Prosthecobacter debontii: one gene and its partners. The protein of the gene in region 2 binds, or shares a complex with, the protein of the main gene of each other region. Links are inferred from orthologs where the notes say so. Each region holds a gene or a part of one and is shown on either strand. Other genes may lie near its edges.

Region 1 (3,127 bases), on a different replicon or contig from region 2:
CGGCTAATCTCTTGCGTCCTTCCAGGACGACGGGGATGGTCCGCTTTCAGGAGGCTCGCCCGACCTCATGACCGAAGACAGTTCCGCCCCTTCCGAGAAGCATGGCAAGCCCCTCCCTAGCCGAACAAACCCGCCCTACGGCAGAGTCACCTCACCGCTCCTCCACCCAGCCGGGAGCGGGGTAGCTGCCGAGGACTTTCACTTTGGCACCTTGTTGAGTCAGATCCTGGATCACCTCGCACAGCGCAGGCTCTTCATGGTGACCGCTGATCTCCAGGAAGAAGCGGGCTTGCTCACCGGTGAGATCTCCGGGCACGGGGCGATTTTCGATCTGGCGCACATTCACATTCCGGCTGGCGAAGACCTGCAGCACCTCCAGGAGAGCGCCTACGCGGTCGCGTGCATGCACCATGAGCATGGTGTTGTCATGCCCCGTCGGAGCACCGCTGCGGCGACCGAGGATGATGAAGCGTGCGCGGGTGGCATTCTCACTGGGAGAGGTGGAGAGCACTCGGAGATGATGAAGCTCGGCACTCAGAGGTGTGCCCAAGGCCGCCGCCCCAGGTTCATTCTCCGCATGCGTGGCGGCGAGGCTGGAGGAAGCAGACTCCACCAGAGCGGCCTGAGGGAAGCTCTGGCCTAACCAAGAACGACACTGCGCCAGCATCTGCGGGTGGCCATAAATGACCTTCACCGACGCGGCATCGCCACGAGCCATCACGACCGTCTGCACCTTCCACAGGATCTCGGCGTAGATCTGGAGATCCGAATCCACCAGATGATCCAGGGTGTGATGCACGGCGCCTTCGGTGGAGTGCTCGATCGGCAGCACCCCATAGTCCACACCTTGGCTGGCCACACGCGAGAAGACACCTTCTGTGCTGGCTTCAGCCGCATAAGAGACGCTGTTGCCAAATTTATTGATGGCCACCTGATGCGTCCAGGAACCCGCAGGTCCGAGATAGGCGATGCTCAGGCTGTTTTCCAGCGCCAGAGCCGCACTCATGATCTCACGGAAGATCGCGCGAATGGCCTTCTCCGTCAGCAGTCCCTGCTGAGCAGAATTCAGTTCACAGAGCTTGCGCAGCAGCTTTTCTTCCCGGCCGGGGACGTAGATATCCAGCCCGTCTTTCTTTTTGATCTCACCGATCACATGGACGAGTTCGGCGCGTTCGTTGAGGAGGCGGATGAGCTGTTGATCGATGGCATCGATCTTGATACGGACGTCGTCGAGGGACATTGAAGAAAGGCGGGGCTACGCGGAGGCTGAAGGTTCCACCGGAGCCAGAGAGAGCTGAGTTTCCTCCGGCACGGCGGCCCCTGGTTGTTCATCCTCCGGCGTCGGCAATTTCACGCGGCGGAGCTCTGAAGCATTGGGCAGCTCATCCAGAGTTTTGACATTGAAGTGATCCAGGAAGGCATCGGTGGTGCCGTAGAGCAGCGGGCGGCCTGGGAGATCGGCGCGGCCTTCGATCTTCACCAGACCGCGATCCACAAGCTGCTGCACCATGGCATCCACACTGACGCCGCGCACCGCCTCGACACCGGCTTTGGTGATCGGCTGACGATAGGCAATGATGGCGAGTGTTTCCAGCGCAGGCTGGCTGAGGCGCTGCACCTTTTTGCCGGGGTAAAGCGCCCGGCACCATTCGGCATACTCGCCCTTGGCACAGAGGCGCCAGCCATTGGCCCGCTCCACGAGGGTGAAGGCGCGGCCATCGGCATCGTAATGCGCCACGAGTTGGTCAATCGCTTCGCGCACGCTGAGTTCATCCACGGTCAGCAGGGGCTCGATCCACTCCGGCACCGACTCCCCTTCCGGGGTGGCTTCCTTGATGTCCTTGGCCGTATCCTTCACCGCCACGGCCATTTGCGTCAGGGGCAGGGCCTCCTGAGTGGCAAAAAGCAGGGATTCAACGATGGCGATCAGCTCCATGGAGATAGTCTCCTCATCCAAGCGAGGCAGCGGGGGGAGTCAAGCCAGCGTTACCCGCAGCCAAGGCCGCAAAATTTGTTCAAGGAGCCCGGCTCAAGCCGCGTTCTACTCCGTCCCCAACCCTTCTTATGCGCCCCACCGTGCTCCTTCTCCTGGCCCTCTCAGGCTGTCTCCATGCCGCTGAAACCTACTTCCCGCCACCCGACAGCGCAGGCGGCTGGCGCGAGGCCAAAACCGTGAAGGAAGGGCGCGACCTCGCCAGTGTGGATACCCCCAAGCTGGACACCGCCTACCAACTCACCGAGCGCACCACGGCCAATGGAGGCCTCGTGGTCGTGCGTCGGGGTTACCTGGTGTTCGAGCGTTATTTCGGCAAAGCTTCCCGCAATGCCAACCCCGACATGGCCTCCACAGGCAAGGGCTTTTGCAGCATCGCCTGCGGCATCATGCTGAATGAGTTCAAAGACAAAATCCCTGAGGGACTGGACACCAAGGTCTTCACGGAAAAGTATCTGCCCCAGGCCTTTCCGCTGAATGATCCCCGCAAAGCCGACATCAAGCTCGGCCAGCTCCTCAGCATGACCGCCGGCTACTGGGGCGAGGGACAAACCCCGACCGGTTATGTCCAAGGCGACCCGAAACCCAAGGCGCTGAAACCCGTCAAAGGCCAGGACGTCAAAGCCATCGACCAATCCTCACTACAGGTGCCCCTCTGGTGTGATCCCGGTGCCGGTTACTCCTACTCCTCCCCATCGCCCCACATCGCCAGCATCGTCCTGCGCAACGTCAGCGGCATGGAGCTCAAGGACTACATCCACGAGCGCCTGGCCAAACCGCAAGGCTGGGGAGCCTGGAACTACTGCCTCTACCGCGGGGATGTGGTGATGGAGCACGCCAATGGCGCCGGCAGCACCGCGCTGCATGCCACGGATGTCATGCGCTTTGGCTACTGCCTCGCTCACGAGGGAAAATGGAAGGATCAGCAGCTCGTGCCTGCCGACTACATCCACAAATGCCAGACCTGGAGCCCCTACAACCCACATGTGCCCTTCAGCCTACAATGGGAACACAATGCCGATGGTCACATCGCCGGAGCGCCCAAAGATGCTTTCTGGAAATCCGGTGCCGGTGGCTTCTGCCTCTACGTCGTGCCCTCCCTGGACCTCGTGGTGTATAAGCTCGGGGGTAAGG
Region 2 (3,038 bases):
AGGCCATCATCGTGGCGGATGTCCAAGAGAGTTCGACAAAGTTGAAGCGTGAGTCGAGGAAGCCGCCTTGTTCCCGTGCTAAGGTCAGTGTTTCCATGCCTGGCCACACACCGACAGCCAAAGTAAAGGGTCGATTTTCCTTAGGTTCTGGCCAGAGTAAGGCCAGCATGCAAAGCAACAAGCCCATTCCAGCGACACTCAGAGCGGTGGCACGTGGTCCCAGTTTGATCATCAGCGTCGAATTATACCTGAAAATCCATTCGAATGCCGCATTCTTCTGCTTTAGCCCAGCCTAAAGCAATCTTTTGCTATTCGCAGAGACTGAACCGTGGCCCCCAGGTTGGGGGCATGCGTATGTTTTATTCCGACCATCCATCATGCCTGAGCTACCCGAAGTCGAGACGACCCTGAGAGGAGTATCCCCGTATTTGGTGGGGAGGACCATGCGCGAAGTGATTGTGCGGGATCGACGCTTACGCTGGCCTGTGCCAGATTCGATTCACGAAGTGGAGGGGCAGCGAATCCTATCCGGCAGACGCCGTGGCAAATACATGCTCTTTGAGTCAGCCAAGGGCACGCTCATGCTGCATTTGGGGATGTCAGGTAGCTTGCGAGTGACCAGTCCAGATACCCCTTGGCGTAAGCATGATCATTTGGCGCTAACCACCGATCATCAGCAGCAGATCCGCCTTCACGATCCACGAAGATTTGGCGCGGCGTTATGGATCTCTGGAGATGTAACCAGGCATCCTCTTTTGGCAGAGTTAGGACCAGAGCCGCTATCGGAGGATTTCACGGTGGGGTATCTTCGTCAGCAATGTGAAGCTCGCACGGCTCCGATCAAAGCCGTCATCATGGACAGCCATGTGGTGGTGGGAGTGGGGAACATTTACGCTTGTGAGGCCTTATTCATGGCAGGGATCTCACCTCACCAACAGGCCGGTAAAGTCAGCCAACTCAAGTTATCCAAACTCGTTCTCGCTATTCAGGAAGTGCTGAGCGCCTCCATTGAGATGGGCGGCACTACCTTGCGTGATTTTCTCAATGAGAAGGGAGAGCCAGGTTACTTCAAACAGACGCTGCGTGTGTATGATCGAGAAGGACAGACTTGCCACACCTGTGAGACACCCGTGAAGAGGAAGGTCATGAGCAACCGTTCGACCTTTTACTGCCCGCATTGCCAGAAGTGAAAAAACTGATTAAAGCGCAGGGCGGATCACCACGATATCTCCCAGCATCTTTTCCTGTTCCACCATCAGATGATTCAGCTTCATCAGCTCCAGCATCGCTAGGAAAGTGACAATGACTTCCACCCGGCTCGCAGCAGAACTGAAGAGACTGTCAAACCTTACGCGGCTGCCGATGACAATCGTCTCCAGTAGATGCTCGATCTTGTCCGCGACGGTGAAGCGATCACTGACGATCTCACGAATGTCGGTGCTGTTTTCAAAACGCTTCAAGACTTTTTGAAAAGCTTGGATGAGGTCAAAGATACCAACCTGCCCCACCACATCCGGAGGCGGTGCACTCAGATCTGGGAGTTCCGGGGTTGTGGCGAAAAACTCGTCCGCCTTAACTTCCTGCGTGCCAAGGAACATGGCGGCGTCTTTGAATTTCTTGTACTCGACGAGCTGCCGAATGAGTTCCCAGCGTGGATCTTCTTCATCTGCATCGTCCTCAGGGGGCTGCTGAGTTTGGGGCAGCAGTTCACGACTTTTGATGTACATCAGGTTGGCGGCCATCACGATGAACTCACTCGCCACCTCGATGTTCAGCATCTTGAAAGTATCGATATAGTCCAGGTACTGCTTGGTGATGCGCCCGATTGAGACGTCATAGATGTCGATCTCATCTTTTTTGATGAGATAGAGCAACAGATCGAGGGGCCCCTCGAAAATCTCCAGTTTGACCTTGTAATCCTTGTCTTCCACTTGGGGAGCTATGAGCGGGAAGTGGACAGACGCGAGGAGAAATATTTACTTCAATACAGGCGGCTCAATTCCAAGTTCGGCGGTCAGTTTACGCGCAGCATCGAGTTGATCGGGCTTGACGAAGAGCATGCTGTAGAAATTTCCTTCGAGGACGACAAAAAGAGGTTCAAAGCCTTTACTTTTGTAATCATTCACTTGGTTCTCCATCTCACGCTCTCCAGAGATCGTGATGCGCCACCAGCCGTTGAATTGAATGGCTTTCGAGAAAATGGCTCGGTAGGCCATTTTTCCCTCATGGTATTCATAGTATATCATTTGTTCGCCACTGGCTCGCTTGCTCTCAGAGAGCTTATTCATGGCCTCAAACGCCAACCAGTCCGTGAATTGCTTTTCCCGAAACCTGGATTTGGCTGAACTGACTTTGGATGGCTTGACGCGCACTGGCTTATCGGTTGCCTGCGCAGTCGATAAGCTCATCAAGCTAAAAACAATCAACAGGAGACTGAGGGAATAATGGCCACTCTTCATAAGGATGAAAATGGTAACAGGTGAGCACCAATTTACGAAGCCTGATTATTTAATATTCTACTTAGGTGTCAATCGTGCTGCGATGGAGGCATTGATTTTTAAAATCATCGATGGCAGACAGAGGGTTCATCTTTCCCATTTTTCACGGTGAGATCAGTGAGTAACGACCTGCCAGTGAATCGACTTTTGGCGGAACCAAATGGGTCTCAAAATGGGCATAGATCGGCTGGAGTTCCTGCCAAAAGGCTCCCCAAGGATGGGTCGTTGTTAGCTGGCTTGCGCATTTTTCCTCGGTGAAGCGGAAGGGAAAAGCATGGACTTGAATGAGGGACTGTCCTTGGTTTAAGGCGGCTTCCACGATCAAGTAGATCTCCTCAATCACGGGATCGGTCATGGCAAAGCAGCCAATGCTTACTTCAGCGCCATGGATCATGATGTAGCTACCCGAGCGCGCGTGATGCTGATCGTAAGCGTTTGGGTAACCAATATTGAAAGACAGGTGGTAGCTGCTGGCGGGATTCAGGGAGCGGTGGGTGACCGAGTAGATGCCTTCCGGGGCTTGGCCATCGCCTTCCTTGA
Region 3 (4,669 bases), 210 kb from region 2 along the record:
CAAGCGCTGATCGAAAGCGGAGTCGAAGCGACTCATTTGCAGACCGTCGGTTTCGGTCACGACTCCGCGCCTTCCGGACCGACCACCGGCGTGGTGGTGATCTATCGGCAGTGATTGCATACCCGATAGAACGCTGGGAGGCCTCAATCAGTAAGTTAAAGGCTCCTGGGTGGAGCCTCAATCATTGATCGTTAAGTTACAGGCTGGTTAAGAAGACAGTGCTGGTAAACTCGGATTTTCAGTGTCACCACTGGTAATGGGACTGTCAGTCTCGTCGCTGTGCTCATGGTGACTTTCTTCGGCGGCGACTTCAGCCTCAAGCCTGAGCTCTTCTTGTTTACTCGGCCGTGTGTCTTCCGTGGTCATACGGACACCTACAGGCTTACTCACGCCGAATTCCTGCATGGAGACGCCATAGATCACATCTGCACGGCTCATGGTCCGTTTGTTATGCGTCACAATGATGAATTGGGAGTTGTCGATGAAGTTGTCCAGCATCTTCAAGAAGCGGGAGATGTTGGATTCATCCAGGGGGGCATCAAGCTCGTCCAGCACGCAGAAGGGGCTGGGTTTGACCTGATAGATCGAGAAGAGCAAAGCGACCGCAGTCATGCTACGCTCGCCACCCGACAGAAGAGAGATGGTTTGCAGTTTTTTGCCTGGGGGTTTGGCGATGATCTCGATGCCTGATTCCAGCGGATCGGTGTCATCGGTCAGCATCAGATCTGCTTTGGCGGTGGGACCGAAAAGCTCACGGAAGTTGTTGTGGAAGTAGCCACGCACCAACTCGAACGTTTCGGAGAACATGGCCTTGGTCGTGTCATTGATCTTGGCAATCACCTGAAGCAATTCTTCCTTAGAGTTCACCAAGTCGTTGTGCTGAGTCTCCAGGAAGTTATGCCGCTCTTCCAGTTCTTCGAATTCCTGAATGGCATCCAAGTTGACCGGTCCAATGCCCTCCAGTTTTTGGCGCAGTTCACCCACGACCTCGCTGACGAAGTCCCAATCGGGATGCCCTTCTTCGCCAGGAATCTCAACGCCTTCTAAATCGACATCATCTGCATCCACCACAGGCATTTCACTGGCTTCGATATCCGTTTCGACCGAGTCGTCCTGAGAGGCAGGTTCCGCATCATCGCTGACACTGAGGCGGGTATCGGGGCCACTCGCTGAAAGGTTGTTGCGACGTTTTTCGCCACGCCCACGGTTTTTCTTCTGCTCATTGATGCTGTACATCAAGGCGTGATAGTCGGGCTCAAAGGCGGAGATGTGGAAGGAATAACGCTCCTGAACCTGAGCGATGAGGTTTTCCAGACGTAGATCCACACGGGTGAGTTGCACCTCGATGCGGTTGCGTGAATCGCTCAAACCGTTGGCTTGTTGGCGGAACTGCATGAGCTGATTTTCGAGCTCGGTGACACGCTCGAAGGCGGCGGCACGGTCTTCCGTCTTCGTTTGAAGATGTTCTTCGATGGCATTTACCGCTTCATGCTGAGCTTCCACCTGTTCGCCTAAGCGGGCGTTCTCGCCCATGCTCTGCTCGATACGGCTGCGCCACGTATTGATCTCCACATCGAAGCGCTGGATGGCCGCTTCGAGTTCATGAAGACGAGTGGCCATGGGAGCTTTTTGCCGTTCCAAGGACTGGAGAGCGCTTTGCTCCAGGGCTAAAGCCGTGCGCAGTTCGTTCAATCGCTCGCTGGATTCCAATTCTCGGCGAAGGAAGGCTTCCATCTCCACTTCGAGCTCGGCTTCATGAATACGAGCACCTTCGAGTTGTTCTTGAGCCAGACTGGCTTCCTGCTTTTGCCACTCGATCTGGGCCTCGGCGGCCTGCATGCGGCTGGTGATCTGATTTTGATCCCATTCCACACTTTCCAGCTTGGTGGTGGCTTGTTGAAGGGCTCGCTGGACGACCGAGAGCTTTCCGGTGAGTTGGGAGAAACCTTCGCGCACACGTTGGCTTTGCTCACGCAAGGTGACTTCCTCACGCTGCATGTCTTCGACTTGGAGCTTGAGCTGATCCACGGCCTCTTCTTTTTCTAGGACTCGATACTCCAGGCCTTCCAGTTCGGTCTTCAGGCTGCGCACCTCAGCTTCGCGGCGGAGCATGGAGGCGGCTTCTTCCTTGGTGGCACCTCCATGGATGATACCGTCGGCTGCGATGAACTCACCTTTGAGCGTTGCCAAGGCTACATCTCGCAATTGTTTCTTCAGGCGGATGGCCGTGTGCAGGTCTTCGACGATCAACACATTGTTCAGCAGACGATCCGTCAACTCCTGCACACCTTGCCGAGCTTTTACCTTATCGACGGCCCAAGCGATCCCACCTTCCGGCACAAGTTGGCGATCCGGGACGGCGCGCATGGTGGCGAAGTCATGGGGAAGGATAGCGGCCTTGCCAAGCTTGTTGTTGGCCAAGCGGTCTAGCACTTGGGCCGCCAGATCACTGTCTGTGAGTAATACGGCTTGCAGATGATCCCTCAGAGCGGCCTCAATCGCGGCGATGAACTGTGGCTCCACTTCGATGGCGGAGCCAAGCAAGCCGCGGACTCCCACGGAAAAGACTTCCGGATTATCCAGTCCTTTCAGCACTTGTTGAGTGCCTTCGGCGAGCCCTTCGCCTTTCTGTAACAGCTGCTCAATGATCTCGATCCGAGAGCGGCGCTGTGTGGCAGCACGCTGAAGCTCGGTGAGTTCCTCATTGAGGGCGTCTCTCTGGGAGCGTTTTTCGATGATTTCACGGGCGCAGTTCTTGGCCTTCTCATCGAGTTCATTGCGGGTCTCTTCCAGATCCTGGATCTCTTTTTGAAGGTTGTCATATTCCAACTGGCTGGCCTCTTTGGCCTGTGCGGAGGTCAGGCGGTCATGGGCCAGGGTTTCGTGTCTCTGACGATCTGCACCGATTTGGCTGGTCAGGGATTGAGCCCGTGCTTCAGCGGCGGCGATCTGACCTTCAAACTGGCGGATGGATTCACGCACAGTTCGGCGATCACTGTCCAGGCGGCTGCGATCCGGCAGGATGGAATTGTGGACCGTCAGATGTTCATTGAGAGCTTGTTGCCTTGTCTCAATGTTCTCACGCATCACCTCCAGTTGTTCATCTGCGCTGATCATTTCCTGGCGCTGCTGCTCCAGATGAATCTGCCCTTGTTGGATCTGCTCTTCATTCTGACGAATGCGGCTTTGCAGTTCCTCATTGCGCTCGTTGTTGAATCCGATGCGGCCTTCAGCCGCTTGAAGCTGGCTGCGGAGTGCTTGTGCCTGCTGCCGTAATTGATTGATCTGGGATTCGACCGAGTGATAGGCCTCGCGGGTTTCCAGTGCTTCGGCTTCCGTGACTTGCAGACGACTTTGAATCTGGGCGAGCTGCTCCGTCATCATGCGCACATGATTTTCGGACTCGGCTTTCTCGGCACTGTACTCACTGTATTGTTTGTGCGCGAGATGAGTGTCAAACATACGCACATCATCCAGCAAGGTCTGATAACGTCGTGCTTTGGAGGCCTGGCGCTGGAGAGATCCCATTTGGCGTTTCACCTCAGCGATCACATCGGCAACGCGGAGCAAGTTGGCCTCGGTGTATTCCAGTTTACGAAGGGCCTCTTTTTTCTGTCCTTTGAACTTGGTGATGCCCGCCGCTTCCTCGAAAACCATGCGCCGATCTTCTGGCTTCGAACTCAGCAGCATGTCGATCTGGCCTTGGGCCATGATGGAGTAAGCCTGCCTTCCGATGCCTGTGCCGGAGAACAGATCATGGATGTCCTTCAAACGACAGACGGTGCCATTGAGTCGGTATTCGCTGCGGCCATCTCGAAACACTCGGCGGCAAATGGACACTTCATTGTAATCGACTCCCAGGGATTGCTCACAATCAGCCATCGTGAGCACCACCTCAGCGAGCCCGACGGGTTTGCGTTTATCGGTGCCGTTGAAAATGACGTCAGCCATTTCCTCGCCGCGGAGGGCTTTGGCGGAGGTTTCCCCAAGGACCCATCGAATGGCATCGACGACGTTGGATTTACCGCAGCCATTGGGGCCGACGATGCCCGTCACGCCTTTGTGAAACTCAAAATGGGTCTTGTCCGCAAAGGACTTGAAGCCATGAAGGGTGAGACTTTTGAGATACATGACCGTTCAGAGTGGATTGCCTCTAAGATGCCAGGGATCGCTAGATCAGGGCAAGCACGAACGGTCTTTTTTCCCATATCTTGTGGTTTATTAAGTTCACTTAAACAAGATATGGGAATCTGAGAGGTCGGGAAATTGTGAATAGGGAGTCTGCTTTGTGAATAATCACACTGGCTGACAAAAAAGGAAAGACCTGAACAGCAATGGCCCTTCCATCCTTATCAGGCTCTCTTGAGCGAGAGCACGGGGCAACGGGATCGTTATGGAATAACAAACGATGTTGTGCCGTTTTGCCTCTGTTGAAGTCCTGAAGGAACCCCAAGGAAGCCCCGATTGTCAGTTTGCGGGTGTTGGGCCTGCGGGCGGCGTGACTGGAGTCGCTGGGGGTATCTCGTTGATGCTGCCCGTTGTTTCACCAGACTTGGTGTGAGAATCCGATGCGGAAGCGTCACTCGCTGGAGAAGCTTTCGGGAGATTGGGGGTGGCTGGAGATTTTGGCTTGGGCCTCGGCGTTCCTGGCTCTGGCACCTGGGTGGGA

Evidence for each region.
Region 1: B5D61_RS07880 (region 2) and scpB share a complex: the UniProt entries of both Bacillus subtilis proteins name them as parts of the cohesin-like complex. The link is inferred for Prosthecobacter debontii from one-to-one orthologs.
Region 3: the proteins of B5D61_RS07880 (region 2) and smc are in contact, whole or in part, in a crystal structure (PDB 3ZGX), measured with the Bacillus subtilis proteins. The link is inferred for Prosthecobacter debontii from one-to-one orthologs.

Annotation. Positions count from the first base shown.
Region 1 is NZ_FUYE01000001.1:190,718-193,844, forward strand. The notes cover bases 97-3,074. They hold scpB (SMC-Scp complex subunit ScpB), read right to left. Parts: upstream 1,937-3,074; coding sequence 1,256-1,936; downstream 97-1,255. Other genes in these bases: pheA (chorismate mutase), read right to left, coding at 152-1,240; B5D61_RS00785 (serine hydrolase domain-containing protein), read left to right, coding at 2,065-3,074. In the rest of the region: more of B5D61_RS00785, read left to right, coding at 3,075-3,127. UniProt on the Bacillus subtilis protein: Participates in chromosomal partition during cell division. May act via the formation of a condensin-like complex containing Smc and ScpA that pull DNA away from mid-cell into both cell halves.
Region 2 is NZ_FUYE01000004.1:280,424-283,461, forward strand. The notes cover bases 66-2,954. They hold B5D61_RS07880 (segregation and condensation protein A), read right to left. Parts: upstream 1,932-2,954; coding sequence 1,200-1,931; downstream 66-1,199. Other genes in these bases: B5D61_RS07870 (ABC transporter substrate-binding protein), read right to left, coding at 66-232; mutM (bifunctional DNA-formamidopyrimidine glycosylase/DNA-(apurinic or apyrimidinic site) lyase), read left to right, coding at 378-1,190; B5D61_RS25630 (hypothetical protein), read right to left, coding at 1,977-2,288; B5D61_RS07890 (L,D-transpeptidase family protein), read right to left, coding at 2,602-2,954. Also shown: more of B5D61_RS07870, read right to left, coding at 1-65; more of B5D61_RS07890, read right to left, coding at 2,955-3,038. UniProt on the Bacillus subtilis protein: Participates in chromosomal partition during cell division. May act via the formation of a condensin-like complex containing Smc and ScpB that pull DNA away from mid-cell into both cell halves.
Region 3 is NZ_FUYE01000004.1:68,405-73,073, forward strand. Bases 8-4,527 are described here. They hold smc (chromosome segregation protein SMC), read right to left. Parts: upstream 4,132-4,527; coding sequence 208-4,131; downstream 8-207. Other genes in these bases: B5D61_RS07045 (OmpA family protein), read left to right, coding at 8-114; B5D61_RS07055 (thioredoxin family protein), read right to left, coding at 4,468-4,527. Also shown: more of B5D61_RS07045, read left to right, coding at 1-7; more of B5D61_RS07055, read right to left, coding at 4,528-4,669. UniProt on the Bacillus subtilis protein: Required for chromosome condensation and partitioning.